2 linked regions of the Rhodopseudomonas boonkerdii genome follow. The protein of the gene in region 2 interacts with the protein of the main gene of each other region in a pairwise test. Links are inferred from orthologs where the notes say so. Each region holds a gene or a part of one and is shown on either strand. Other genes may lie near its edges. The genes, in order: uvrB and uvrA.

Region 1 (14,561 bases), 1.8 Mb from region 2 along the record:
GGTCTGGCACTGATCGGTGCTGCACCGGACTTCGGCCGTTATGCGCGCGGTTGCACGAATGCCTCGAAATTCTGTGAGCAACTGAGAGGCGGCGACATTCCTACTTTGGCGCAGGATGCGCGCATTCGCGCCGCTGTGATCGCTGATCCGATACCGGGCTTCTTTACGCAATCCAATCTGGCTGCGATCAGGATTCCGGTACAGTTCTGGCGAGCGGAGATCGGAATCGGGATTATTGATCCGGAGGGCACGGCGCGGGTTGCCCGTGCGCTACCGGGAAAGCCGGAGATTCGCAGCGTGCCTGCCAGCCACTTTGCGTTCCTAGCGCCATGCTCGCCGCAACTCAGGGCCGCGCTGCCTCGCATCTGCACCGACACGCCCGCGGAATTTGACAGGTTGGCGTTTCATCGCGAATTCAATGAGAGCGTTGCGCGGTTCTTCCTTGAGCGACTGGCCGACGATAACTGACGGCAACCGCCAAGGCTTTGGCGGATAAGTCGGGTTCTGGTCGATAGGCGCTGCCGCGGGAACTCGGTCGCTACAGGACCAGAGTGATCAGCGGTCATCGGTCCATGCCCTCGCTCGAGCGAGCCTCATCAGCTTACCTGGTAAGGCTTCAACTAGGTCGTGAATCCATAAATCGGAAACTGCCGAAATGGACGGGCAACGGTTAGCTCAAACATTGATTTTGAAACCCAAATCGATCTCGCTCGCAGGCTTTCCACGCAAGCCCCAATTGACGGGGTCGCTCTCTATAAGGACCGTTTTGATATCGGACGCAGGCACGTCGAAGGCAGAAAGCTCATCAACGATTGCTTGATAGAGCCGGCGCTTGGCCTCGACCGACCTGCCTGAGAATAGTTTGATTTCGATGACGATATAGCATGGCCCCTTGTTCGGCGGCGCAATCATCGCGTCGTCATCGAACTCTTGCAAGAATATGCATCTATCGTCGTCAGGGATCTGCAATCCTGCGATCAAGGCACGCTGAACGGCCTCAATCAGCTCGCGCCTTCTAACACCAATCCAGCCACGTCGTGTCTCTATCCGCGTCGATGGCATCTGCCTCTCCAACCTGGTCAGAGTATGACTTTGACTACAGCGGTGGGGTCCGCAATGGCTTGAGAGCCGCCTGACGACTTTCATGGTGCGCGACAAGCCATGATCTGATTCAGCATCGGTATGAGCCGATATGATCCGGACGCCATTAGAAGCGTGCAAGTGCCGGCGCGTCGCGTGCATGCAAGCGGGAATTCCATGCCTCGCAACTTTGTGATTGCCTCCGTGTTGACCTGCGTCAATCTGTCATGTGCAAGGTTGGAATGATTATAATTCGGAAAACCTGACGATGACCGACCGTCTCCGGGAAGTGCAGCTGTCCCGGCGCTCGCTGCTCGCATCCACAGCGGCGCTTCTCGTCGCAGGCGCAACATCTGCGCGTGCGCGTACGCTGTCCGGTGCAATGCCGTGGGAAAAAGGCACGGCATCGCCGCCTGTTCCGGTTCGTCCTGGCCCCTGGCAATTCTTCACTGCCGACGAAGCCGCTGCGGTCGAAGCGATCGTCGATCGCCTGATCCCGGCCGACGACCTCGGCCCTGGTGGAAAGGACGCTGGCTGCGCCGTCTATCTCGACCGCCAGCTCGCCGGTCCCTATGGCCGCAGCGAAGGCCTCTATATGCGGCCGCCATTCATGAACGGCACGCCCGGCCAGGGCTATCAGGGCGCCGATGCGCCGGCCACGCGCTATCGCAAGGGACTCGCCGCCATCGCCGATTACGTGAAAGCGAATTTCGGCGGCAAGGTGTTTCGCGATCTGTCACCCGCCGAGCAGGACAAGGTGCTCACCGATATCGAGAAAGGCACCGCGAAGCTCAAGGACGTCAATGGCGTCAGCTTCTTCTCGCTGCTGCTGCAGACGACGCAGGAAGGTTTCTTCGCGGATCCGATCTATGGCGGCAATCGCGACATGGCGGGCTGGAAGCTCGTCGGATTCCCGGGCGCCCGCTACGACTTCCGCGACTGGGTCGAACGCTACAACGAAAAATATCCCCTGCCGCCGGTGAGCATCATGGGCCGCGCCGACTGGACAGTGAAAGACTAAGCGATGGCACGCAAACTTCCCCGCAAAGACGTTGTCGTCGTCGGTCTCGGCTGGACCGGCTCGATCCTTTCCTACGAACTCGCCAAGCAGGGTCTCGATGTCGTCGCCATCGAGCGCGGCCCGTGGCGCGATACGGCCTCGGATTTCCCGCCGGGCTATGGACAGGACGAGCTGCGCTATGGCGTGCGCCTCGACATGTTCCTGCGGCCGGAGCAGGAGACGCTCACCGTTCGCAACAAGATGAGCGAGACGGCGCTGCCGGTGCGCAAGTTTGCCGGCTTTCTGCCGGGCAACGGCGTCGGCGGTGCAGGCCTGCACTGGAACGGACAGACCTGGCGCTTCCTGCCCAGCGACTTCAATCTGCGCACGCATATCACCGAGCGCTACGGCGCCAGCAAGATTCCGGAGGACATGACGATCCAGGACTGGCCCGTCACCTATGACGAGCTGGAGCCCTATTACGATCGCTTCGAGAAACTGGCCGGCATTTCCGGCAAGGCCGGCAATCTCAACGGCAAGATCCAGCCGGGCGGCAATCCGTTCGAAGGCTGGCGCAGTTCCGAATATCCGACGCCGCCGCTGAAGCAGAATTACGGTTCGGCGCTGTTTGCCGAAGCTGCGAAGAAGATGGGCTATGCGCCGTTCCCGCGCCCGTCCGGCAATATCAGCGAGGGCTACACCAATCCGCTCGGCGTCACCATGGGGCAGTGCACCTATTGCGGTTTCTGCGAGCGCTTCGGCTGCGGCAACTACTCGAAGTCCTCGCCGCAGGTCTGCGTGCTGCCGGCCTTGATGCGGCTCCCGAACTTTGCAGTGCAGACCGAGTCCGAAGTCACCCGGATCAATCTCGACAACACCGGCAAGAAAGCGACCGGCGTGACCTATGTGGATACGTCGGGCGAGGAGTGGGAGCAGCCCGCCGATCTCGTGCTGGTCTGCGCCTTCTCGCTGTTCAATGTCCGGCTGCTTCTGCTGTCCGGCATCGGAGCGCCTTACGACCCACAGTCAGGCAAAGGCGTCGTCGGACGCAACTACGCCTATCAGACCACCTCGGGCGTGTCCGTGATCCTGAAGGACAAGGTGCTCAACAATTTCATCGCCACCGGCTCGGGCGGCATGATGATCGACGAGTTCAACGGCGACAATTTCGATCATAAGGATCTCGACTTCATCGGTGGCGGCTATATCGGCTCGGGCCAGACAGGTGCGCGCCCGATCACCACGCGGCCGGTGCCGAAGGGCACGCCGCGCTGGGGTTCGCAGTGGAAGAAGGCCACCGCGGAGACCTATAACCGGGCCTACAACATCGGCACCCATGGCAGTTCCTACAGCTACAGGGACTGCTATCTCGATCTCGATCCGACCTATAAGGACCGGCTCGGCCGGCCGCTGATGCGCATGACGTTCGATTTCCACGACAACGAAATCAAGATGTCGCAGTTTCTCACCGACAAGACCGCCGAGATCATGAAGACGCTCGATCCGGTGGAACTGACGGCGAGCCCGCGCAAGGGACCGTGGAATTCCACCATCTACCAGACCACGCACAACACCGGCGGCACGGTGATGGGCAACGATCCGAAGGACTCGGTGGTCAATCGTTATTGCCAGAGCTGGGACGTGTCCAACGTGTTCGTGCCCGGCGGCGCTTCGGTGTTTCCGCAGAACGCCGGCTACAATCCGACGGGCACCGTCGGCGCGCTCGCTTACTGGACCGCGGATGCGATCAAGAATCGCTATCTGAAGAATCCCGGCCCGCTGGTTTGAGAGCGCACATGATGAAACGCTCCCTCCTTGTTTCCGTCGTCCTCTCGCTGTCCTTCGCCGGCGCCGCGCGCGCGCAGGAAGATCCCAAGGGCTATGACCGCGTCGAGAAGGGCCGCTATCTGTCGGTGCTCGGCGATTGCGCCGGTTGTCACACCGCACCCGGCGGCAAGCCATTTGCCGGCGGCCTCGCGCTGGACACGCCGTTCGGCAGATTGCTCGCGCCGAACATCACGCCCGATCCGGAAACCGGCATCGGCAGGATGAGCGACAGCGATTTCGTCGCCGCGCTGCATGAGGGCCGCGGTCATAACGGTCGCCGGCTTTACCCGGCGATGCCCTATCCGGCCTACACGAAAATGTCGCGCGACGACGTGCTGGCGCTGCGCTCCTATTTCAGGACGGTGCAGCCGGTGAGCAACGCGGTCGAGCCGAACCAGCTGCCGTTCCCGTTCAATATCCGCCTGTCGATGGCGTTCTGGAACTGGCTCAATTTCACGCCGGGCCGTTTCCAGCCAAACCCGCAAAAATCCGACGAATGGAATCGCGGCGCCTATCTCGTCGAAGGGCCCGCGCATTGCGGCACCTGCCACACGCCGAAGACGGCGCTCGGCGGCGACAAGACCAGCGTGGCGCTGTCCGGCGCGACGCTGCAGGGCTGGTTTGCGCCTGATATCACGGCCAACAATCACAAGGGCATCGGCGCGTGGACGAAAGAAGAGCTCGTCGCCTATCTGAAAACCGGCGCCAACAAACATACACTGGCCTCGGGGCCGATGGCCGAAGCGATCACGAATTCGACCTCGCAGATGTCGGATGAGGACCTCAACGCCATCGCCGCCTATCTGAAGGACAGCAGGCCGAGCGACGGCAGCAAGCCGCAGGCGCTTGCGGCCGGCGATGCAACGATGCGCGCCGGCGCCGCGATCTACAAGGATGCCTGCGCCGCCTGCCACAAGGATAACGGCTCCGGCGAGACGCATCTGTTTCCGAAGCTCGCGGGGAGCGCCATCGTGCAGTCCGACGATCCGGCGACGCTGGCGCATGTCGTGCTGAACGGCGCGCGTGCCGTCGGCACCGCCGGCGCTCCGACCGCGCCGGCGATGCCGGGCTTCGACTGGCGCCTGAGCGATGCGCAGATCGCCGCCGTGCTCACTTACATTCGCAACAGCTGGGGCAATGCCGCGCCGGCCGTCGCTGCGAGCGCGGTGAAAAGCCAGCGGGAATCGTCGGCGCATTGATCGTCGTTATTGTGACTCGATAGAACCGTGTCCCGGGCGCGCTGCAGCGTCAGGCGATGCGCCGCATCGCCGCCAACGCTGCTGCGCAGAACCGGGACCGTGCAAAGCTCGGTGTTTGTTGCGGTCCCGGCTCTGAAGCGGCACTTGCGGCGAAGCTTCGCTTCGCCTGAGCGCCGCATCGCGTCCGGGACACGATGTCATCGCTGCAAGGCGTCCGGCCTTTTGCATGATGCATGGGCTGGCTTCCTGAGGGGCAGTTATCTGATCGCCAACTGGAAGTCTAAACTGAGCAGTTTCTATGCTCGTCTTTCCGTTGAACGCCTCACTCCCATACCCCGCGCTCGCGGTGGCAGCATTCGAGGCCGTTGAGTTTGGCGGCTGTTCAATACTGACCACCATAGCGCCATGTTTTCGGGCATTCTTCCGTCCCGACGCGCGTTCTCGCTGCATATGGGGATCAGCGAGCGCCATGGCGGAGCGGCGGGTTCAGCCCCCGCCCGCCGTGGTCGCGTGGCCGAAGCTCGTTCCAGCGGATAGAACATGGCTCTTGTCCCGGGCGCGCTGCAGCGTGCAAACGCTGCTGCGCAGAACCGGGACCTTCATAAGCTTCGGAGTTCGATAAGGTCCCGGCTCTGCGAAGCAGCACGTCGCGCCGCATCGCGTCCGGGACAAGAATTCCGACTTTGCAGATCGATGTCTATCGTAAGCGAGCCGCCGTTCGGCTCACTTCTTCTTCCAGCCACCCCGCCGCCCCGGTGCGCCCGCGCTTGATCGCGGTGCGGGTCCGAATTCGGGGCCGGACTCGCGGCTGTTGGTCGGCTGGAAGATTTTGCTCTCCATGCCCGGGCCCATTTCATCCAGCGTCGGCTTGCGCGCCTTGCTGGCAAACTTGCCACGGGCCTTGCCTTGCGCGGCCTTGTCGAGACGGGCCGGCAGGTTTGCGGCATCGCCGTATTTCTTCGCGCCCTGATAGGCGCCGCCACGCGCGGCGACCCCGCGCTGCTTGATGGTGGGATCGTCCACGACGGCAAGCTCCGTGGCGCGCAGGCGTTTCACCTCGTCGCGGAGGCGGGCGGCTTCCTCGAAGTTCAGGTCGGCGGCGGCCTCGCGCATGCGGGTTTCGAGATCGGCCAGCACCGTCTCGAAATTATGGCCGATGGCGATGGCGTCGTCGGCCATGCCGCCGTCGCCGATCTCGACCAGCACGCGGTCGCCCTCATAGACGGAGTTGAGGATGTCGCCGATGGACTTCTTCACGCTCTCCGGCGTGATGCCGTTGGCGACATTGTATTCGACCTGCTTCTCGCGGCGCCGGTTGGTCTCGGCCATCGCGCGCTCCATGGAGCCGGTGACCTGATCGGCATAGAGGATGACGCGGCCGTCGACGTTGCGCGCGGCGCGGCCGATGGTCTGGATCAGCGAGGTTTCCGAACGCAGGAAGCCTTCCTTGTCGGCATCGAGAATGGCGACGAGGGCGCATTCGGGAATGTCGAGGCCTTCGCGGAGCAGGTTGATGCCGACCAGCGCGTCGAAGGCACCCAAGCGAAGATCGCGGATGATCTCGATGCGCTCGATGGTGTCGATGTCGCTGTGCATGTAGCGCACGCGAATGCCCTGTTCGTGCAGGAATTCGGTGAGGTCTTCGGCCATGCGCTTGGTCAGCACGGTGATCAGCGAGCGATAGCCCGCCGCCGCGGTGGCGCGGACTTCGCCGAGGAGATCGTCGACCTGCGTACGCGCGGGGCGGATGTCCACGGGCGGATCGACCAGGCCGGTGGGGCGAATGACCTGTTCGGCGAACACGCCGCCGCTTTCCTGCAGCTCCCAGCCGGACGGCGTTGCCGACACCGCCACGGTCTGCGGACGCATCATGTCCCATTCCTCGAAGCGGAGCGGTCGGTTGTCCATGCAGGAGGGCAGGCGGAAGCCGTATTCCGCCAGCGTCGCCTTGCGGCGGAAGTCGCCCTTGAACATGGCGCCGATCTGCGGAATCGAGACGTGGCTCTCGTCGGCGAAGACGAGGGCGTTGTCCGGGACATATTCGAACAGGGTCGGCGGCGGCTCGCCCGGCCGGCGGCCGGTGAGATAGCGCGAATAGTTCTCGATGCCGGCGCAGGAGCCGGTGGCTTCCATCATCTCGATGTCGAAGGTGGTGCGCTGTTCGAGGCGCTGGGCCTCGAGCAGGCGGCCCTGATTGTTGAGCTGGTCGAGCCGCCATTTCAGCTCGTCCTTGATGGACTTGATGGCCTGCAGCAGCGTCGGGCGCGGCGTCACATAGTGCGAATTCGCGTAGATCTTCACGAATTCCAGCTCGTCCTGCTTGTGGCCGGTGAGCGGGTCGAACTCCTCGATGTTCTCGACGGTGTCGCCGAACAGGTTGATGCGCCAGGCGCGGTCTTCATAGTGCGCGGGGAAGATGTCGATGACGTCGCCGCGGACGCGGAAGGTGCCGCGGGTGAAATCGTGCTGGGTGCGCTTGTACTGCAGGGCGACGAGATCGGCGATCAGCTGGCGCTGGTCGATGCGCTCGTTCTTCTTCAGCGCGAAGGTCATCGCCGTATAGGTCTCGACCGAGCCGATACCGTAGATGCAGGACACCGAGGCGACGATGATGACGTCGTCGCGCTCCAAGAGGGCGCGCGTGGCGGCGTGGCGCATGCGGTCGATCTGTTCGTTGATCGACGAGTCCTTCTCGATATAGGTGTCGGTGCGCGGGACGTAGGCTTCGGGCTGGTAGTAGTCGTAGTAAGAGACGAAATATTCGACGGCGTTGTCGGGGAAGAAGTTCTTGAACTCGCCATAGAGCTGCGCGGCGAGGGTCTTGTTCGGCGCGAGGATGATCGCGGGCCTTTGCGTGGCCTCGATCACTTTCGCCATCGTGTAGGTCTTGCCGGAGCCGGTGACGCCGAGCAGCACCTGCGTGCGCTCGTTACGGTCGATGCCCTCGACCAGCTCCTTGATCGCCGTCGGCTGGTCGCCTTTCGGCTCATAGGCCGATTTCAGCGCGAAGCGGACGCCGCCTTCGGATTTGTCCGGGCGCGGCGGGCGATGCGGCGTCCACACATGGCCGCTGCCGTCCTTCTTGCGGAATTCCGGTCGGCCGTCGCGGATCAGCGCTTCCAGCGCGTCGGCGGTGGCGCGGACCCCGAGCGCTTCCATCTTGTTGCGCACGGGGCGGGCGAGTGTCGTGTCCTCGTCGTCCTCCGCCGTGGGCAGGCCGAGCTGCTTCGCGAGTTCCGGATCGAGCGTCGGGATCGAGGCCGAGGTGCCGTAATTGGCCTGTGGCGCTTCCTCCAGACCTTTCTGCTCGCTCAACCGCGGCGCATAGGGCGCGACCACCGGCTGCGGATAAGGCTGCAGCGGCGTCGGGCGCGGCGTGTCGTCGCCCTCGAAACTTTTCGGGGTGGATTTGCGGGCGCGATGCACTGCGGCCTCGCCGCCGGAGCGGCGGTCGCGCGAATTGTCCGGCGGCGGCTGCAGGCCGGTGCCCGAGCCCATGCCGGCATCGCCGCGATTGATGGCGGGATTGAGCAGTTCCGCCAGCGCCGGCCCGATCGGCTTGACGTCGGGACGTCCCGCACCGGGCTTCGCCTTGGGAGTCTTGGTCGATCTTGCGGGCTTTTTCGGAGTGTCGGGTTTTTTCGCCATGGCCGGAATATGGGGCGAGTCCCGGGCGGATGAAAGGTCGGCCCGCTTGTCGGCGGGGGCTCGATAGCGACTAAGCACGTGTTTTGCTTCGCTGCGCGACCGCGCGAGCTGGACGATAGGCCTGCCGCTTGTTGCCTCCCGCGCAACGTTGCGGCGTAATCGATCGTCGCTTCCCGATTGATGTGGATAAGGTCTTAGAAAATTGCCGCCCGATAGAAAGCAACTTCTGGATGTTTCGGGAATCTGGCGAGTTCCGCTGATTACAAATCCAGAGATTGCTTGGGGGCGATCATGTTTTCAGGAATGGCAACGCGCATATTTGCGCGAATGATAGCGCTTTGTCTGGTGGCGTCGTTATTGGTCGGGTGTGCTGAGGTTGATCGGCGCGGCGGTGTCGCCGATCAAATTCAAGACTATCTTTTCAAGGCCGACAGCAAATCGCATCGTCTGTTGCGGTCATATCTTCTGGTCGGCGTATTGTTGGCGGTAGCGCAGCGCCAAGGCGTCAACGATGTCGACCGTACTGCCATTAAAGGTGCGCTGGAAGGCGCGCTAAGCGTGGCTAACGAGGCATTTAGTTGCCTGTATCCCGGCACCTTCGAGAGTAACTATGAAGGGCATCCGCCGGAACTGGAGATCATCGACTGGACGGTACAACCCGCGGTGCTGACATCGACCCATCAGTTACCGAAATGGTGCCAGTTCTTCGACGAGAAGATGGCGCGGCTTGACCATGCGATCTTTCGGCTTGCAACAGTGACGCTGTTCGGCGTTCGAGATCGAGACCAGTTCGTTGAAATTCGAGATCGCATGATCGGTCGGGTGCCGGTCCTGAGCGATACCCTGAAGGCTGCCATATCTGCCAATCGCGTCGTCAATCAGACCACCACATTGATCGACGACCTGCTTAATCTCAGTTTTGCGAGTCTTGGCCCGGTCACGACGTTGTTGCCGCTTTACCGCGACGCGCTCGAACTGAATTCGTGGATCATTGTCGACTCCATGGCGATGGCCTGCGTCGTGACGCGCGGCGAGACATCGATGGTGCTGCCTGCTGCTCCGGCGTCAGGAGTGCTCGATTTCGATCGCAACAATCCATGCGACGCTTATCGTTACGCGGTGCTGATGGCGGCGGAAGGAAATGCCGAGCCGGCCGCGCTCAGGGCTTTCATCACCTATATGTATCAGGTGCCCGTAAGGGTGGAGGCCTATCGGCCGCACTTCTACGTTGTCAGCCGGTTGATCGGCAGGTCGTGCCTTTCGGTTCTAGGCAAGGAACAGTGCGATACCGCGCTCACCTATGCCCTGGAGAAATCCGCGCTCTACATCAACAACGCCTACAGCCAGCCGCGCGGAAAGATCATCGCGTCGCTTTTCCCAGGTTCGATGATTGCGTCAAACCGGCCGAAACCCACGCGAACCGTGCGCCGTCCGGCGACCGACCCTGTAGCTACCGGTACCATCACGCCCGCGCCGGCCGCGCCCTCGGCGCGCTAGCCGTTGTCGCTGCCGACCATGTCGCGCGCCCGGCACATCATTCTCGGTGTGCAGGGCGGCGTTGCGTTTTGTCGTCCCGTGGCGATTGACTTGTCAGGAGCCTTCTGGCGGACTTGTGGTGAAACAGTCTATCAGCCACGCAGGGCCGCCGCATGATCGACCTCTACTACTGGTCCACCCCGAACGGTCACAAGATCACGATCTTTCTCGAAGAGACAGGGCTGCCCTACAAGATGATCCCGGTGAACATCGGCAAGGGCGATCAGTTCAAGCCGGAGTTCCTGGCGATCGCGCCGAACAACAGGATCCCGGCGTTGGTGGACCATGATCCGAAAGGTGGCGGCAAGCCGGTTTCGGTTTTCGAGTCCGGCGCCATGCTGCTCTATCTCGCCGAAAAGACCGGCCGGTTCCTGTCGGCCGATCTCCATGCGCGCTACGACACCATCCAGTGGGTGTTCTGGCAGATGGGTGGGCTCGGACCCATGGCCGGGCAGAACCACCACTTCCGCAACTACGCGCAGGAAAAGATCACCTACGCCATCGATCGCTATGTCAACGAGACCAACCGACTCTACGGTGTGCTCAACAAGCGGCTCGCGGATCGTGATTTCATCGCTGGCGAATATTCCATCGCCGACATGGCGAGCTATCCGTGGATCGTGCCGTTCAAGAATCAGGGGCAGGATATCGACGACTTTCCGCATCTCAAGCATTGGCTGGAGCGGATCGCGCAGCGCCCGGCGGTGCAGCGCGCTTATGCGGTGGCAAAACAGGTCAATCCGAATTTCGGTCAGCCGCCGGCCAAGACCGACGAGGAGCGCAAGATCCTGTTCGGGCAGACATCGCGTGTGGTGAAGGACTGATCGAACGGATCGGGCCAGCCTGTCCTCTCCCGCAAAAGCGAAAGTTTCCGTTGGCGCCGCGGCGTCGGTGCTGTCACTGCTGTCTGCGTCTGCCGGATCGCCCGACAAGCCAGGCGAGAACAACGGAGAGCGCAGCGAAGAACATCGATCGGAGAGCATATGACCCTGCAATTGTTCGAACTCGTCGGTACCGAGGAGAATCGGCCCTTTAGCCCCTATTGCTGGCGCACGCGCATGGCGCTCGCGCATAAGGAACTCGAGGCGATCTCGATTCCGTGGCGCTTTACCGAGAAGGAGGCGATCGCCCGGCACAAATCCGAGAAGGTGCCGGTGCTGCTCGATGGCGAGCGTGCGATCAACGACTCATGGAGCATCGCGACCTATCTCGAGGACGCTTATCCGGATCGCCCGTCGCTGTTTGGCGGTGACGGCGGTCGGGCTATGGGGCGAATGATCAACTGGTGGGGCGATGCCGTGATGATTCCCGGCATGGTCTCGCTCATCATCCTGGATATCTACAACCACCTGAGCCCCATCGATCAGGCGTATTTTCGGGAGACACGCGAAGCGCGGTTCAAAAAGACTCTGGAAGAAGCTTCCGCGACCCGCGACAGGGACGTGGAGACATTTCGCAAATCGCTCGATCCGGTCAGGCTCACGCTCCGCTCGCAGCCGTTTCTCGGCGGCGAGCAGCCGAACTATGCCGATTATATCGTGTTCGGTCCGTTCCAATGGGCGCGTGCGATCTCCGGATTTCAGCTTTTGCAGCCGAACGACGCGATCTATGTCTGGCGCGAGAAATTGCTTGATGCATTTGGTGGCATGGCGCGGAAGTCGGCAGGTTACGACGTATAGTCATTGCAATGATGCCGGCACTGTTGTTCCTTCGCAGGGGGAGTTGCATTAAAACGCACTGCTTGTTCACACGAATCCAATTGCCAGGTCGCCATGTCTTTTCAACCTATCGATGACGACTCCGCCATGTTCGATCTCGCGCCGGTGTCGTTGTGGATCGAGGATTTCAGCGATGTGAAGGCGCTGTTCCAGCAATGGCAGGAGCAGGGCGTCGACGACATGGAGACCTTCCTGCTGGCAAATCCGGAGCGGGTGCGTCAATGTTCGCAATCGATCCGCATCATCAAGGTCAACCAGAAGACGCTGTCGATGTTCGGCGCGCGCGACCTCAATCATCTGATGGTCAGTCTCGGTCTGGTGATGCGCGACGACACCTTCAAGAGCCACGTCTCCGAACTGTCGCAGCTGTGGAGCGGCAAGACCGACTTTTCCAGCCACACCGTCAATTACACGCTGAAAGGCGACCGTCTCGACGTCCAGCTGCACGGCCGGGTGCTGCCCGGCTACGAGGACAGCTGGAAGCGGGTAATGATCTCCATCGAGGACGTCACCGAGCGCGAGACTGCACGGCGACGCCTCGCCAAGAGCGAGAACTACGCTTTCGGCCTGTTCGCGCATTCGCCCGTGTCACTCTGGGTGGAGGACTTCAGCGGTGTGAAGCGGTTGATCGATGAGGTGCGCGCGCGCGGCGTCGAAGATTTTCGCGTTTTCACCGACGTCCACGAGGAGTTTGTCGAACGCTGCATGAGCGAGATTCGCGTGCTGGACGTCAACAGCCGCACGCTGGAGCTGTTCGGCGCACCCGACAAGCAAACGCTGCTGCTCAGCCTCGCCGAAGTGTTTCGTGACGAGATGGGGCCGCATTTTCGCGAGCAGCTGATCGATCTGTGGGAAGGGCGTCTGTTCCAGCAGCGCGAGGTCGTCAACTATGCGCTGGACGGCACGAAGCTGCATCTTCTCCTGCAATTCTCGGTGCTGCCGGGCTATGAGCGCGACTGGTCCCAGGTCCAGGTCGCGCTTACCGACATCACCGCGCGCAAGAAGGCCGAGGCGTATCTCGAATTTCTCGGCACCCATGACGTGCTCACACGGACCTATAACCGCGCCTTTTTCACCGAAGAGCTCAATCGGCTGGAGCGCAAGCGCAAGGCGTCGCATCCCGTCACCATCATCGTCGCCGATCTGAATGGGCTGAAAGCCGCCAACGACCAGCTCGGTCATGGTGCAGGCGATGCGCTGCTGCGCCGAGCCGGCGAGGTGTTCGGTTCGCTGGTGGAGAAGCCAGCCACCGTGGCGCGCGTCGGCGGCGATGAATTCGCCGTCATCCTGCCGCTGACGGATGAGGCCGGCGGCGATGCGGTGATCGCGACGCTGGAGGAGCTGATCGAGCTCAACAATCAATATTATCCGGACACGCAGCTCACGATGTCGGTAGGTGTTGCCACCAGCGCGACGGGCGAGCAGCTGGTGGATGTGGTGAAGCGCGCCGATATCGAGATGCTGCAGGCCAAGCGCAGCTATTACGAGCATCCGGAGCGCGACCGCCGCAGCCGGACGGCACGCAATCTGTAGCGCCGTCACACCGCGCAGCTGAGCTGTCGCCCAGCTCAGCCTCGCGATCAGTCTTGCGATCAGCTTTGGCGACCGCGCATGTCGGCCTCGATGGCCAGCACCGGGCTGCCGAAGCGGGAGCGATAGACCTGCAGGTTTTCCAGCACGCGCTGCACGTAGTTGCGCGTCTCCGCATAGGGAATGCGCTCGACCCAATCCACGACATCGACATCGGCCTGACGCGGATCGCCGTAGCGCGCGATCCACTGGCGTACGCGCCCGCGCCCGGCATTATAGCCGACAAAGGCAAGGACGTGGTTGCCGTCATAGTCGCTGAGCAGGTTCGCTATCTCGGCCGAACCGAGCTGCAGATTGTAAGCGGGGTCGTTGTGCAGACGCTCGTTGTTGAAGGTGAAGCCCATCCGCCGCGCCAGCGTCTGGCCGGCGGCGGGCGTCACCTGCATATAGCCGGTGGCAAGAGCGCCCGAGGTGATGCGCGGATTGAACGCGCTTTCGGTGCGGGTGATCGCATAGACCAGGCTCTTGTCGGTCTTCGCGCCGATCGGTGCGAAGTCGGGCAGGCCGGTGGCTGGGAAGGCATAGCTGTCGAAAGCGAGACCGCGATTGAGCGCGGCGCGTCCGACCGCCAGCATGGCGCCGGGGTCACGGTGTTTTCGCGCGGATTCGGCGACCATCGCGAGCAGGGCGGTGTCGTTGCTGCGGTGGAGGTCGCCGACGAACGGGACAACGAGGCGACGGTTGCCGCTGGCATAGAGAACTTCGACGGCCCGCACGAGGTCGCGGTTGGCGAGCGTCGTGCGTTGCGCCGGGCTCAGCGCTGGCGGCGTGCGCAGCCGGGTGTGGCGGCAGCCGATCCGGGCGCAAGCGAGCTGGCCGTAATAGGTGGTGCCATGCTGTGAGGCGAGGGCGTAATGCTGCTGCGCCGCCGCGCGATTGCGGCCCGCGTCGGCGGCGCGGCCGAGCCAGTATTGCGCACGCGCCAGCGCCGTGGGGCCGCGGGTGAGGCCGGGAATTTCGTTG
Region 2 (14,673 bases):
GACTTTCGCGCTCATGGAATAGGACGGAAAGGATGCCTCACGCTCGGATCAAGCGGTATGCTGGCCAAACAATCTTCATCGTATTCAGCTTTCTCGCATTCGTATCGCTTGCCGGCGCGGCAGTGACTATCGGCTCCTTGGGAGTGCCCAATGCAGATATCGCTGGTGCTCTTCGCAAAGCACTCATTGCTACGGGCATGTCTGCCGTGTTCTTCACCACCGGGTATTTTGCCCGCCGCATCCTGACTCGTGAGGCGTAATCTCACGCTCCCGAGTAATCCGCACTGAAGGCCCCTATCGAGATCGCACCACCGGAAACTGCACGTCAGCGGTTGAGAATTTGCCCGGTGTTGTGCGAACTTCTAGAATCAAGAACGCGCGGCGGAGACCGCGAACGACAGGGGCGGGAGAAAACGATGGATGCAATCTCCGCATCTACACTATCAGCCGCCGGCGTCATCGGCGGAATCGTGAATGCGATCGCCGGCGGCGCAACATTGATCACCTTTCCAGCAATGATCGCGGTTGGATTGTCTCCAATGATCGCCAACGCTTCAAACGCTGTAGCAGTCGTGCCGGGCCACCTAATGGCGGCCCTCGCGGACCGGTCACGATGGCCGAACTGGGATTCTCTTACGCAGAAGGCCATAGCTGCATCAGCATGCGGAGGCACGCTCGGCGCGCTCCTCTTACTCGCTAGTTCAGATCGCATATTCGTTTTGCTAGTGCCGGCGCTCGTCGGGATTGCTACTTTGATCTTTGCATTTGGCCGGAAGATTCAAGAAAGACTGAACCATCATCGCGCAACGGAGAGCGAGCACATCCGACCTGTACTTCTCTTTTTGGCTGCCATTTATGGTGGCTATTTTGGCGCAGGACTAGGCGTCATGCTTCTAGCCGTGCTTACAATTACCGGCCGAGAGGATGTCAGGACCGCAAATGCTCTGAAGAACGTACTTGCCACTGCGGTCAGCTTCGCGACGATCACGATCTTTGTTATTCGGAACGCGGTTAGCTGGCCAGAGACTTTGATCATGCTTGCAGGAGCGCTCATTGGCGGCTTGCTTGGAGGCCGTCTTTTCGCCGTGCTGCCCGCGCCGATAGTCCGTGGCGCCATTGTTGTGATTGGAGGCGCGATGACCGTAATCTACATTTGGCGGTATTGGCTGTAGCCAATCATACACTTATGACCAAGGAGCGTCATCCCTTACCGTCGATCCGTAGCAAGAGCGTCGGGCCGGCCCCACCTTGAGCAATAAGCGCGCGTCTTACCCGTACAGAAAAGCCCGCAGCATAGCCGCGGGCTTTTTGCTTCACGCATCGTAAACTGCCACGAAGAGCCTCAACCCTCCACCTCCGGCGCAGCCCCACCCGCCTCAGGCTCCTCGCCCTCGCCGGCTTCGCCGATATGCTCCACCGACACCACGTGCTCGTCGTCCGCGGTGTTGAACACGATGACGCCCTGGGTGGAGCGGCCGGCGACGCGGATGCCTTCGACGGGACAGCGGATCAGCTGCCCCTTGTCGGTGACCAGCATGATCTGGTCGCTGTCTTCCACCGGGAAGGAGGCGATCAGCTTGCCATTACGCTCGTTCACCGACATGGCGACGATGCCTTTGCCGCCGCGGCCGGTGGTGCGATATTCGTAGCTCGAAGTGCGCTTGCCATAGCCGTTGATGGAAACGGTGAGCACCACCTGTTCCGCAGCGCCGAGTTCCGCATAGCGCTCCTGCGACAGCTGAACGGCACCGGACGTCTCTTCGCCCTCGGCCTCGACAGCCGACTCGTCGGCCACAGCTTCGCCCGCCACCGCGCGGCGCATTTTCAGATAGGCCGAACGCTCGTCCGAGGTCGTCTCCACATGGCGCAGGATCGACAGCGAGATCACCTTGTCGCCTTCGGCCAGCGCAATGCCGCGTACGCCCATGGAGCTGCGGCCCTGGAACACGCGAACATCGGTGACCGGGAAGCGGATGCACTGGCCGCCGCCAGCGGTCAGCAGCACGTCGTCATGCTCGGTGGCGATCTGCACGTCGACGATGCTCTCGCCCTCGTCCAGCTTCATGGCGATGATGCCGGAGCGGCGGACATCGACGAAGTCCGATAGCTTGTTGCGCCGGACATTACCGCCGGTGGTGGCGAACATCACGTCGAGCGTATCCCAGGTGCTCTCGTCCTCGGGCAGCGGCATGATGGTGGTGATGCGCTCGCCCTGCTCCAGCGGCAGGATGTTGATCATCGCCTTGCCGCGACCGTTCGGCGGCGCGATCGGCAGGCGCCAGACCTTCTCCTTGTAGACCTGGCCGCGCGACGAGAAGAACAACACTGGCGTATGCGTGGAGGCCACGAATAGGCGCGAGACAAAATCCTCGTCACGCGTCGCCATACCGGAGCGGCCCTTACCGCCGCGGCGCTGCGCCCGATAGGTCGAGAGCGGCACGCGCTTCACATAGCCATGATGCGACACCGTCACCACCATGTCCTCGCGCTGGATCAGGTCCTCGTCCTCGACCTCGCCTTCCTGCTCGACGATCTCCGTCTTGCGCGGCGTGGCGAACTCCGCCTTCACGGCACCGAGTTCGTCCTTGACGATGCCCTGCACGCGCGCACGCGAACGCAGGATGTCGAGATAGTCGGCGATCTCGATGGCGAGTTTATCAAGTTCGTCAGAGATTTCCTCGCGACCGAGCGCCGTGAGGCGTGCAAGGCGGAGCTCGAGAATGGCCTTGGCCTGTTCGAAGGACAAACGCGCGGTACCGTCCGGATTGATGCGGTGACGCGGATCGTCGATCAGCGTAATCATCGCCTCGACATCCTTCGCCGGCCAGTCGCGCGACATCAGGGTCTCACGCGCCGTGTTCGGGTCGGGTGAATAACGGATCACACGGATGATCTCGTCGATATTGGCGACGGCGATGGCGAGGCCGACCAAGATATGCGCCCGGTCGCGCGCCTTGTTGAGGAGGAATTTCGTACGCCGCGTAACGACCTGCTCGCGGAAGCCGACGAAGATCGTCAGCAGGTCCTTCAGATTGAAGACCTGCGGGCGACCGCCATCCAGCGCCACCATGTTGGCACCGAAATTGGTCTGCAGCGGCGTGAACTTGTAAAGCTGGTTGAGCACGATGTCCGGCACGGCGTCGCGTTTCAGCTCGACGACTACGCGATAGCCGTCACGGTCGGATTCATCGCGCAGATCCGAGATGCCATCGATCTTCTTCTCGCGCACGAGTTCGGCGATGCGCTCGACCATGGTGGCCTTGTTCACCTGATACGGCACTTCGGAAATGATGATCGCCTCGCGATCCTTGCGGATCGGCTCGATCGAGACTTTGCCGCGCATCACAATGGAGCCACGGCCGGTGTGGTAGGCGGTGCGGATACCGGCGCGACCGAGAATGATGCCGCCGGTCGGGAAGTCCGGGCCCGGAATGATCTTGTTGAGATCGTCGATGGAGAGCGAGGGATCGTCGATCAACGCCACGCAAGCATCGATACATTCGCCGAGATTGTGCGGCGGAATGTTGGTCGCCATGCCAACAGCGATGCCACCGCCGCCATTGACCAGAAGGTTCGGGAATTTCGCGGGAAGAACCTTCGGCTCTTTTTCCGACGAGTCGTAGTTGTCCTGATAGTCGACGGTGTCCTTGTCGATATCGTCGAGCAGCGTCTGCGCGATCTTGGTGAGGCGCGATTCCGTGTAGCGCATCGCGGCCGGCTGATCGCCGTCGATGGAGCCGAAATTGCCCTGGCCGTCGATCAGCGGCACGCGCATGGAAAAGTCCTGCGCCATGCGCACCAGCGCGTCATAGACCGATTGGTCGCCATGCGGATGATACTTACCGATGACGTCGCCGACGGTGCGCGCCGACTTGCGGAACGGCTTGTTGTATTCGAAGCCGTTCTCGTACATCGCATAGAGGATGCGCCGATGCACCGGCTTGAGGCCGTCGCGGGCGTCGGGCAGCGCGCGCGCCACGATCACGCTCATGGCGTAATCGAGATACGAACGCTTCATCTCGTCGAGGATGGATACGGGACGGATATCCGAGGGAACCGGCGGCTCCCCAGGCTTCTGGTCTTCGTTGTCGGACAAGGTTGTTTCCGGTCAGATTCGGGTGCGACTCATATAGCGTAAAGCACGCGCGTAGGCCACCCCGACAACCTCCGAGGCAAGTGATTTTCGACCTTATCTTTCAATCAGTTACGGCGCTCGCAAGGAAGAAACGGCAAGATTGGTGGAAGCCGTACAAATCGCGTGAGAAACGGCGGGATCCTGCAGCAATCTTGCGGCCGTACAGCGGCGGGCCAGAGGCAAGCACCGGCTCACGGATCATGCCGCTTGGGGGCAGACGACGGGCTCGCGGACACGTCACTTCGCAATCTTCGAGACTCGCAAGCACGCACTAGTGAAAGAAACGCAGAAAACAACCATTGATTTATGGGCGGCATCATAGTATGCGGCCATCATGAATATGTTTGTGCGCATCTCCAATCGCAAATCGATGACCCGCCTTTGCTGGGCCATGGAAGGAGTCATGCGCTAGGACGTTCAAAGCCGCTATCTTCTTCGACAGGCCCCGCCGGCATCGGACGGGGCTTTTGTTTTGGCCTCGCCTGCCGTGCGCAACAGCAGGAGTGACCGATGCCAATCCAATTCACACCGCCAGCAACCGGGACCGGCGATGCCGCCGCACCATCGGCGCTGCGGGCCGCCGCTTTCTTGAAGCCGTGCTGGCACTGGTTTCAGGAGCAGTGCCGATGCCGCGAGCCAGGCATCTCGCTGCATGATCTCAGCGAAAGAGAACTGATAGATATCGGCATGACGCGCGCGGAGATCGACCACATCACCGCGCATCGTCGCCTCGATCGGCTTCGCGATGGCATGGCATATCCTTGGATGTGCTGAAGCACCGAAGCCTAATTAGCGGCCGGCGAACACCACCGTGTGCATGACGCGCCCCGGCACCATCGTGAACAAGCCGGCGATCACCAGCGCGCCGATGAAGATCGACACCATCGTGATGGCATGCGCGCGCACGCGGTGCCGGCGCGCGTGAAGGACGCCGACCACCAGCATGATCGGCGTAAGGATCGAGAGCAGATGGATCGGGCTCCAGTCACGCCACAGCCGATAGCTATCGCCATGAATCCAGAACGAGCTGATCGCCGTAATGGCCAGCAATAGCACCCATAGCCAGCCCATCACCCGATGCGACAACGTGCCCTTGGGGGCAGCGAGTTGAACGACGCCAAGCGCAAATCCTGCCATGGCTGCGAAGGCATGCAACGGGATCGGCGCGGCGGCATCGAGCAGAGGCTGGAGCGACATGTGATCACGGATCCAAGAGAATGATGCAAGCAATTCTCGCACAAATCTTTCCAATGTAAAGATATCGCGCTCATCCACATTGCGGCAGCCATCGCGCCCATTCATCCACCCGAAAAGAAAACGCGCCGCGAGCAATCGCTCGCAGCGCGCCGAGGTGTCGTTAGCAATGCGGTGGATCAGAACGGGATGTCGTCATCCATATCGCTGCGACCGCCGGCCGGCGCGGCGGCCACGCGGCGCGGCGGCGGGCTGGACTGGCCGCCGCCAAAACTGTCGCCCATGTCGTCGCCGCCATAGCCGCCACCACCGCCCGAGCCCCCGCCGCGGCCGTCGAGCATGGTCAGCGTCGCGTTGAACCCCTGCAGCACGACTTCGGTCGTGTATTTTTCAGCACCGGACTGGTCGGTCCATTTGCGGGTCTGCAACGCGCCCTCGATGTAAACCTTGGCGCCCTTCTTCAGATACTGCTCCGCCACCTTGGCGAGCCCCTCGCTGAAGATGACCACGCGATGCCATTCGGTTTTCTCCTTGCGCTCGCCGGTTGCCTTGTCGCGCCAGGTATCCGAGGTCGCCACCGTGAGATTGACCACCGGATTGCCGTTCTGCATGCGGCGGACCTCGGGATCCTTGCCGAGATTGCCGACCAAAATCACCTTGTTGACGCTACCCGCCATGCCACTCTCCTAACTCTCGAATCTGAATTGCTGATCGGATGCCGACGTCCAAGCCCGGCACCAAAGTGCCGGCTGTGCGCAACCGTGCCGATATCGACCCTATACGGTCCGTCCCCGCGGGACGTCCCCGCACCGCGGGTTATCCACCACGACGTCACTCTAGTATGTTCCCTTAATGTTCTCAAGCAGCAGAATTCGCGCGACGGTATCGTGGCAGCGCGGGGCAGACGGCCCCGTGAACTCCAGCGCACCCGATTCGTACAACCGGCCTAGGCAACTGTTTCCGCTTACCTTTTACTTACGTCCAATCCAAGGACAACGTATGCGAGTGTGGCTTTTAAGTGACTGCATTTTGACGGGACTCGCCTATAGTCCAACCAGGGATTGAATTCGGCGTTCACGCCGGGGGAATGGTTTCGCTGCGAAACCGCACTGGGGAGACTTCAGATGAAGAAGATTTTGCTTGCTTCGGCTGCCCTCGTTGTTCTCGGCGCTTCTGCGGCTTCCGCCGCTGATCTGGCTGCCCGCCCCTATACCAAAGCTCCGCCGATGCCGGTCGCCGTCGCCTACAACTGGTCCGGCTTCTACGCCGGTGTCATGGGCGGCTATGGCTGGTCCGACCGTTACCGCATCGATGGCTTCGCGTTCACCACCAATGACATCAAGGGTGGCTTCGGCGGCGGCACCATCGGCTACAACTGGGCGATCCCGGGCGGCAACTGGCTGTGGGGTCTCGAAGTCGATGCCGCGGCATCGGACATGAAGTACAGCGACACCATTCTCGGCATCGTCACCGTCGAGGACAAGATCCGCTCGTTCGGCAGCGTCACGGGACGTCTCGGCGTCACCGCCGGCGCGGCGCTGTTCTACGCCAAGGGCGGTTACGCATGGGCTGACAACCGCATTTCCATCGCCATCCCCGGCGCTTCCGCCTCGCAGAGCAAGGTTCACTCGGGCTGGACCGTGGGCGCCGGCGTCGAATACATGTTCGCACCGAGCTGGTCGCTCAAGGGTGAATATATGTATGCCGATTACGGCAACGCCGCCTATGGCGACCCGAATGTCGGCTTCACCAATGTGGGCCTGACCACACACACTGTGAAGGGCGGTATCAATTACCACTTCAACTGGGGCGGCCCGGTCATCGCCAAGTACTGAGCTTCGAAAAACAAGTCTTCGAAAGGCCGGCAGCAATGCCGGCCTTTTTCTTTGCCCGCTATTTGCCCGCGCCCTTTCCGAAAGCAGGTCTCCTCTGCACCCCCACGGCCAACAAAGTGCTGGAGACCGCGCGAGAGCACTGGAAATCCCTCCCCGTTCTTCCTATGTTCCGGACACACTCAATTCGGCGTTGATCCCGGTGCCCCGGCGAGACGCGCCCGCATGTGGCGCGCACGGCGTGCCGGGGAATGCATTGCGATGGATGAAGTCATCAAGGCGAGGCGGCAACAGGCTGCAGCGAACATGCGCAGCATCACCATCCGCGGCGCCCGCGAGCACAATCTCAAGAACATCGACCTGACGATCCCGCGCGACAAGCTGGTGGTGTTCACCGGCCTGTCCGGCTCTGGAAAATCGTCTCTCGCCTTCGACACCATCTATGCCGAGGGCCAGCGCCGTTACGTGGAGTCGCTGTCGGCCTATGCCCGGCAGTTCCTGGAGATGATGCAGAAGCCGGATGTCGACCAGATCGACGGCCTGTCCCCCGCCATCTCCATCGAGCAGAAAACCACCTCTAAGAATCCGCGCTCGACCGTCGGCACCGTCACCGAGATCTACGACTATATGCGCCTGCTGTGGGCGCGCGTCGGCATTCCCTATTCACCGGCGACGGGCCTGCCGATCGAAAGCCAGACCGTCTCCATGATGGTGGACCGCGTGCTGGCGATGCCGGAAGGCACGCGGCTCTACCTGCTGGCGCCGGTGGTGCGCGGCCGCAAGGGCGAGTATCGCAAGGAATTTGCGGACTATCTCAAGAAGGGTTTTCAGCGCGTGAAGGTGGACGGCACCTTCCACGAACTCGCGGAAGCACCGACCCTCGATAAGAAGTTTCCGCACGACATCGACGTGGTGGTCGATCGCATCGTGGTGCGCCCGGATATCGGCCAGCGCCTCGCCGAAAGTTTTGAAACAGCTCTGAAGCTCGCCGATGGCCTCGCCGTCATCGAATATGCGGATGCGCCCGCTGCTGCCGCCGAGGACACCGGCAAGAAGAAGGTCGCCAAGATTCACGACAAGACCGGCGCCGAGCGTATCCTGTTCTCGGAGAAGTTCGCCTGCCCGGTCTCCGGCTTCACCATTCCGGAAGTCGAGCCCCGTCTGTTCTCGTTCAACAACCCCTATGGCGCCTGCCCCAAATGCGGCGGCCTCGGCGTCGAGCAGACCATCGACGCCGATCTCGTCATTCCCGACAAGGAGCTGACGCTGCGCAAGGGCGCCATCGCGCCCTGGGCAAAATCGTCATCGCCTTATTATCTGCAGACACTCACCGCGCTCGGCAAGCACTACAAGTTCACGCTCGACACCAAATGGAAGGACCTGCCGAAGAAGACGCAGAACGTCCTGCTGCACGGCTCCGGCGACGACGAGATCAAGTTCTCCTATGAGGACGGGGTTCGCTCCTACGACACCAAGAAACCGTTCGAGGGCGTGGTCACCAATATCGACCGCCGTTTCCGCGAGACCGAAAGCGAATGGGCGCGCGAAGAACTCGGCAAGTATTTTTCCGACGTCCCTTGCGATGCCTGCGAGGGCTATCGCCTGAAGCCGGAAGCGCTCAGCGTGAAGATCGGCGGGATGCACATCGGCAACATCTCCGAACTTTCCGTGCGCAAGGCCGGAGACTGGTTCGAGACCGTGCCGGGCATGCTCAACAAGCAGCAGAACGAGATCGCCGTTCGTATCCTCAAGGAAATCCGCGAACGCCTCTCCTTCCTGCTCGATGTCGGCCTCAACTATCTCACGCTGTCGCGATCCTCGGGCACGCTGTCCGGCGGCGAGAGCCAGCGCATCCGCCTCGCCTCGCAGATCGGCTCCGGTCTCACCGGCGTGCTCTATGTGCTGGACGAACCCTCCATCGGCCTGCATCAGCGCGACAATGCGCGGCTGCTCGACACGCTGCGCCGACTGCGCGATCTCGGCAACACCGTGATCGTTGTCGAGCATGACGAGGACGCCGTCATCGCTGCCGACTATGTCGTCGATGTCGGCCCCGGCGCCGGCACCCATGGCGGCAACATCGTCGCCCAGGGCACGCCCCAGGAGGTGATGAAGAATCCAAAGTCGCTCACCGGCAAATACCTCACCGGCGAGATGTCCGTGCCGGTGCCTGAACGGCGTCCGCCGAACCATCGCCGCACCATCAAGGTGATCAATGCGCGCGGCAACAATCTGAAGAACGTCTCGGCGGAGCTGCCGCTCGGCCTGTTCACCGCCATCACCGGCGTCTCCGGCGGCGGCAAGTCCACGCTGCTGATCGACACGCTCTACAAGGCGATCGCGCGAAAACTCAACGGCGCAAGCGAAGGTGCTGCGCCGCATGACCGTATCGAGGGTCTCGAACATATCGACAAGATCATCGAGATCGACCAGTCGCCCATCGGCCGCACGCCGCGCTCGAATCCGGCGACCTATACCGGCGCCTTCACGCCGATCCGCGAATGGTTCGCCGGCCTGCCGGAATCCAAGGCGCGCGGCTACGAAGCCGGCCGCTTCTCCTTCAACGTCAAGGGCGGCCGCTGCGAGGCCTGCCAGGGCGACGGCGTCATCAAGATCGAGATGCACTTCCTGCCCGACGTCTACGTCACCTGCGACACCTGCAAGGGCAAACGCTACAATCGCGAAACGCTGGAAGTCCTGTTCAAGGGAAAATCCATCGCCGACGTGCTCGACATGACCGTCGAGGAAGCCGCCGAATTCTTCAAGGCGGTACCGCGCGTGCGAGAGACTTTTAAAACCTTGCACCGTGTGGGCCTGGATTACATCCATGTCGGCCAGCAGGCGACGACGCTCTCAGGCGGCGAAGCGCAGCGCGTGAAACTAGCGAAGGAACTGAGCAAGCGCGCCACCGGCCGCACGCTCTACATCCTCGACGAGCCGACCACGGGCCTGCATTTCCACGACGTCGCAAAGCTGCTCGAAGTGCTGCATGAGCTGGTGGAGCAAGGCAACACGGTGGTGGTGATCGAGCACAATCTCGAAGTCATCAAGACCGCCGACTGGGTGATCGATCTCGGCCCCGAAGGCGGCGACGGCGGCGGCGAAATCGTCGCCTGGGGCCCGCCGGAAGATATCGTGAAAGCGCCGCGCAGTTATACCGGGCAATTCCTGAAGCCGGTGCTGGCGAAGGCGGGCAAGCCGAAGAAGCGGAAGGTGACAGGGGAAGCGGCGGAGTAGACGCGCCGCCAAGGGAATCCTTGAAAGAGCCTGTTATCTTTTCAAATTCTCTCTCAATCCAAAAAGTATCGCGGTCCGTCGGGGCAGCGATTGTTCACGACCTTCGCGACGCAATGGTGGAACGCGCCGATAAGATGGCGACGCCTTGTGCGACTTACTGAAGTCGCTAAGGATAGGCGTTAGAGTCGAAACAGTTGAATCCGTTAGCGTCGATCAAGCGTCGCTGTTGTCTGTCTAGAATCATTCCTGCTTGAGCGCCGCATGCCGTTGAATGTGGGGCTACAGGTGTCGCGCCCTCGCCTCACATCAGTCCCCTAGTGCTACCCGCAAACCCGTTCGGGATGCTTGCGCGCATAGGAGATCCAGAATCCGAACAGTCCGTTGTCGATGTTCTGCAGATCCCACATCCGTTTCGTCAGCGGCAGCATCAGTCGGTCGAGTTCGGAATCGCTGTACCACTCGACAAAGTCCTGGAAATCCTGCGCGCAGAGAGCGCTGATCTCTTCCCAGAATGGCTGCACAAGCTGATAGGCTTCAGCAAAAATCTCGGCATACTCTTGCGCGCCCAATTCACCAAGCGCCCATAGCGTTTGTTCGGAATAGCCGCGGTGGTGCCAATTCGCAAAGTGCCAGCCGAGGTCGTCCAGCGTCAGGCTCACATCGAGCTGGTAGACCGCTGCCATCGCGCGTAAACCTACGGGAATCCTCGATAGTCGCGTCAGAAATTCATCGAGGTCGTCGCCCTCGCTCGAGCCGAGGCGCTCGGTCAATTCGGCCGCGAGAAGCTTGAACAGCGCATCATCGGGACACGCGTTGATCTGATCGACCCGCAGGACCACCGTGCCGTCGCCTCCAGCCAAGACCTAGCCAAAATGGCTGCGGTCGAACAAAGTGCGGCCCACACGAGCGGTGCGATACGCATGGAAGGCATTGTGTCCCCTCGCAGACCGCACCTCGAGCAGACCTCCGCATTTTTCTCTGACTTTATCAGATGACCGGCTAGACATGCACCCATTCGTCGCGGCATCGCGACTTGATGGCGTCACCTAACCCGGTCATGCTTGGCCCAGTCGGCGGCCTCGATTCCACCGCCTTTTCATGACCAGTTGCGCGGCGAACCTTCCTTGCCGCTTTTTCCAGTGACATGACTTACAAACTCGCCATTTTCGACTTCGACGGCACGCTCTCCGACAGCTTTCCGTGGTTTCTCAGCGTCATCAACCAGGTGGCTGAGAAGCACAAGTTCCGGCGCGTCGAACGCGATCGCATCGACGAGATGCGCAGCGTCGGCGCCGGCGAGCTGGTGCGGATGCTCGGCGTGCCCAAATGGCGCATCCCGCTGATCGTCCGCGACATGCGCAAGATGAAGGCGCAGCAGATCGACCGCATCGCGCTGTTTCCCGGCGTCGACCGCATGTTCGACGAGTTGAAGGCGCGCGGCGTCACGATCTGCGTCGTCAGCTCGGACAACGAGAACAATGTGCGCACCGTGCTGGGCGAGCTCGAGGAGCACGTCTCCTTCTTCGCCTGTGCCGCCGGCCTGTTCGGCAAGACCGCCAAATTCCAGCGCATCCTCGAACTGACCGGCGTCTCGGTGGATGACACGCTCTCCATCGGCGACGAAATCCGCGATATCGATGCGGCGCGCGAGGCCGGCGTCGATTTCGGCGCGGTGTCGTGGGGCTATACGAGCGCGGCTGCGCTGAATGCTCGCGCGCCAACTTTCATGTTTTCGCGCATGGACGACATCACCGTGGCCCTGACGACGCCGCGGGGCTGACCGGCATCGGGCCGCATTGTCTGCGCATGCAGGCGCACTTACGTTTCGATCGTAATCCATGACCGATCGGGACGCCATCATGACCGACACCCTCACTGCCTCCGCCGTCCGCGACAACAAGGGCGCCAGCCGCTTCGAGCTTGCCGTCGACGGCAGCATTGCCTTTGCGAATTATCGCCAGACGGGCGACCGCGTGATCATCACTCATACGGAAACGCCGCCTGCGCTGCGCGGTCGCGGCGTCGCATCGGAATTGGTGAAGGGTGCGCTGGGGTTAATTCGCGCGGACGGCCACAAGGTCGTGGCGGGATGCAGCTTTGTGGTCGACTATCTCGAACAGCATCCGGAATATGCGGATATCACGGGCTAACAACACGCTCCGTCATTCCGGGCTCGCGCGCGACGATGCGCGCGCGCCGGAATGACGACTAGACAATCTTGATCGACATGTCCGGCAATCCCTGCAGCTTGCACAGCAACACGTCGCCCTTCACCACCGGGCCGACATTTTCCGGCGTGCCGGAATAGATGATGTCGCCGGCCTTCAGCTCGAAGGCTTCCGAGAGTTTTGCGATCTGCTCGGCGACGCTCCAGATCATCTTGTCGAGATCGGAGCTCTGCTTCACGGTGCCGTTTACGGCGAGCGAGATCGGGCCCTTGGTGAGATGCCCTGTTTTCGCCACCGGATGGATCGGGCCGATGACGGCGGCGTGGTCAAAGCTCTTGCCGATCTCCCACGGCTTCTTCTCGTCGCCCATGGCGCGCTGCAGATCGCGGCGGGTCATATCGAGGCCAAGTGCATAGCCATAGACGTGGTCGAGCGCTTTCTCCGCCGGAATGTTGGTGCCGCCGGATTTCAGCGCGGCGACGAGTTCGACCTCGTAATGATAGTTCTTCGTCAGCGAGGGATAGGGATGATCGGCCACCTCGCCGATCTTCACGTTCTGAATCGCGTCGGTTGGCTTCTGGAAAAAGAACGGAGGCTCACGGGTGGGATCGGAACCCATCTCGCGCGAATGCGCCGCGTAGTTGCGGCCGATGCAGTAGATGCGGCGAACCGGAAAGACATCTGTCTCGCCGGCGATGGGAATGGTCACCGTATCGACCTTGAAGATGCTTTTGGGGCCGGCCTGCGCCTGCGCGGCCTCACTGCCGATGGCGGTGGCGGTCAGCGCGACGGCGCCTCCGGCGACGAGTGTCCGGCGATCGATCAGATCCATGGTGGTCCTCCCAGTACTGGCTCTTGAAGAGCGCTTTGTTGTCCACTGGCATACCACAACAAAAAGGCCCGCGCGAGCGCGGGCCTTTGGTTTCGCAATCGCGAAGCGATCAGTGTTTGAGATCGTCCGGCAGCTTGCCTCCATTGGCGGCGAACTTGGTCATCACCTGCTTGTGCAGCCAGATATTCATGCTGGCGCTGTCATTGGAGTCGCCGGTATAGCCGAGTTCCTTGGCCAGCTCCTTGCGGGCGCTGAAGCTGCTGTCGATATCCAGCGCCTTCATCAGATCGACGATGGAGGTGCGCCATTCCAGCTTCTCGCCCTTGGCTTTGACAGCCGCATCGAGGATCGGCGCGACGTCCACGGTGGCCGCGGGGGCGGCACCTCCGGCCGGAGCTGCGGATCCGCCGGCAGCGGGCGCAGCGTCGGCAGCCGCAGCACTGGCGCTGCCGCCGAAAATCGCGCTCATGATCTTTCCGAAAATGCTCATTCTGATGGCTCCCAATGACTTTGATGATGGCCTGAAGAATTGCCGCAAGACATGACCGGCGAATGACCGCCGCACAGCATTATGTCCCTATCGACCGCCGCTGCCAATGCGGCACGGCGACGGATAACGGAGACACATCAAAGGTCCAATCCAATTGCGGCGATGCCCGGGCCGCACCGCAGCGCAACATCGCTGCGCACTGCACCCTCACCCAAGCGTGAGAGACGCTGCGACGCGCCGGCGCTAGGATGGTTGCACAGGTCGCGGCAGTCAGTCTCCTTGCATGCGCGTCTGGCTTTGATCGTGATCGTTTCCGAGCGGCTTCCGCGCCATCGGCGCCGCGAGTGCTGCGCACAGAAGGGAGCAACGACCATGGCCCTCTCCTATTCCGGCAATGCCAGCGATCTCGCCCGCGCCGCCGATATCGGCCCGGCGCCGGCAATTTACACCCTCACGCCATCAGACCTCCGCGACGCGCTGCGGCTCGGCTGGGACGACTTCAAGGCGGTCCCCAGTCATGCCGTCATACTTTGTCTGATCTATCCCGTGATCGGCATCGTGCTGGCGCGCACGGTGCTTGGCTATTCGATCCTACCGCTGCTGTTCCCACTCGCCGCCGGCTTCGCTCTGCTCGGACCGTTCGCGGCCATTGGCCTCTATGAACTCAGCCGTCGTCGCGAAACGGGCGAAGACCCCTCAGCGTGGCACGCGCTGGGTGTGACCCGGTCACCCTCTTTCGGCGCCATGTTGGCGCTGGGTCTCGCGCTGCTGGTTCTGTTCCTGGT

Evidence for each region.
Region 1: the proteins of uvrA (region 2) and uvrB interact in binary tests that used the Escherichia coli proteins (3 or more experiments, as listed by UniProt). The link is inferred for Rhodopseudomonas boonkerdii from one-to-one orthologs.

What each region holds. Positions count from the first base shown.
Region 1 is NZ_CP036537.1:1,484,135-1,498,695, forward strand. Bases 5,630-9,063 are described here. They hold uvrB (excinuclease ABC subunit UvrB), read right to left. Parts: upstream 8,755-9,063; coding sequence 5,830-8,754; downstream 5,630-5,829. Other genes in these bases: E0H22_RS06985 (hypothetical protein), read left to right, coding at 9,046-9,063. Outside these bases: E0H22_RS06955 (alpha/beta hydrolase family protein), read left to right, coding at 1-468; E0H22_RS06960 (tautomerase family protein), read right to left, coding at 676-1,062; E0H22_RS06965 (gluconate 2-dehydrogenase subunit 3 family protein), read left to right, coding at 1,349-2,101; E0H22_RS06970 (GMC family oxidoreductase), read left to right, coding at 2,105-3,868; E0H22_RS06975 (c-type cytochrome), read left to right, coding at 3,877-5,106; more of E0H22_RS06985, read left to right, coding at 9,064-10,251; E0H22_RS06990 (glutathione S-transferase N-terminal domain-containing protein), read left to right, coding at 10,404-11,114; E0H22_RS06995 (glutathione S-transferase family protein), read left to right, coding at 11,274-11,969; E0H22_RS07000 (sensor domain-containing diguanylate cyclase), read left to right, coding at 12,063-13,541; E0H22_RS07005 (lytic transglycosylase domain-containing protein), read right to left, coding at 13,601-14,561. UniProt on the Escherichia coli protein: The UvrABC repair system catalyzes the recognition and processing of DNA lesions. A damage recognition complex composed of 2 UvrA and 2 UvrB subunits scans DNA for abnormalities.
Region 2 is NZ_CP036537.1:3,251,605-3,266,277, forward strand. What follows is about bases 7,053-10,598. They hold uvrA (excinuclease ABC subunit UvrA), read left to right. Parts: upstream 7,053-7,422; coding sequence 7,423-10,398; downstream 10,399-10,598. Other genes in these bases: E0H22_RS14890 (outer membrane protein), read left to right, coding at 7,053-7,164. Also shown: E0H22_RS14860 (hypothetical protein), read left to right, coding at 33-260; E0H22_RS14865 (sulfite exporter TauE/SafE family protein), read left to right, coding at 417-1,172; gyrA (DNA gyrase subunit A), read right to left, coding at 1,343-4,096; E0H22_RS14875 (DUF1127 domain-containing protein), read left to right, coding at 4,646-4,909; E0H22_RS14880 (DUF2306 domain-containing protein), read right to left, coding at 4,925-5,332; E0H22_RS14885 (single-stranded DNA-binding protein), read right to left, coding at 5,509-6,006; more of E0H22_RS14890, read left to right, coding at 6,454-7,052; E0H22_RS14900 (DMP19 family protein), read right to left, coding at 10,719-11,258; E0H22_RS14905 (HAD-IA family hydrolase), read left to right, coding at 11,543-12,178; E0H22_RS14910 (GNAT family N-acetyltransferase), read left to right, coding at 12,237-12,548; E0H22_RS14915 (fumarylacetoacetate hydrolase family protein), read right to left, coding at 12,607-13,398; E0H22_RS14920 (DUF3597 domain-containing protein), read right to left, coding at 13,508-13,888; E0H22_RS14925 (DUF2189 domain-containing protein), read left to right, coding at 14,261-14,673. UniProt on the Escherichia coli protein: The UvrABC repair system catalyzes the recognition and processing of DNA lesions. UvrA is an ATPase and a DNA-binding protein. A damage recognition complex composed of 2 UvrA and 2 UvrB subunits scans DNA for abnormalities.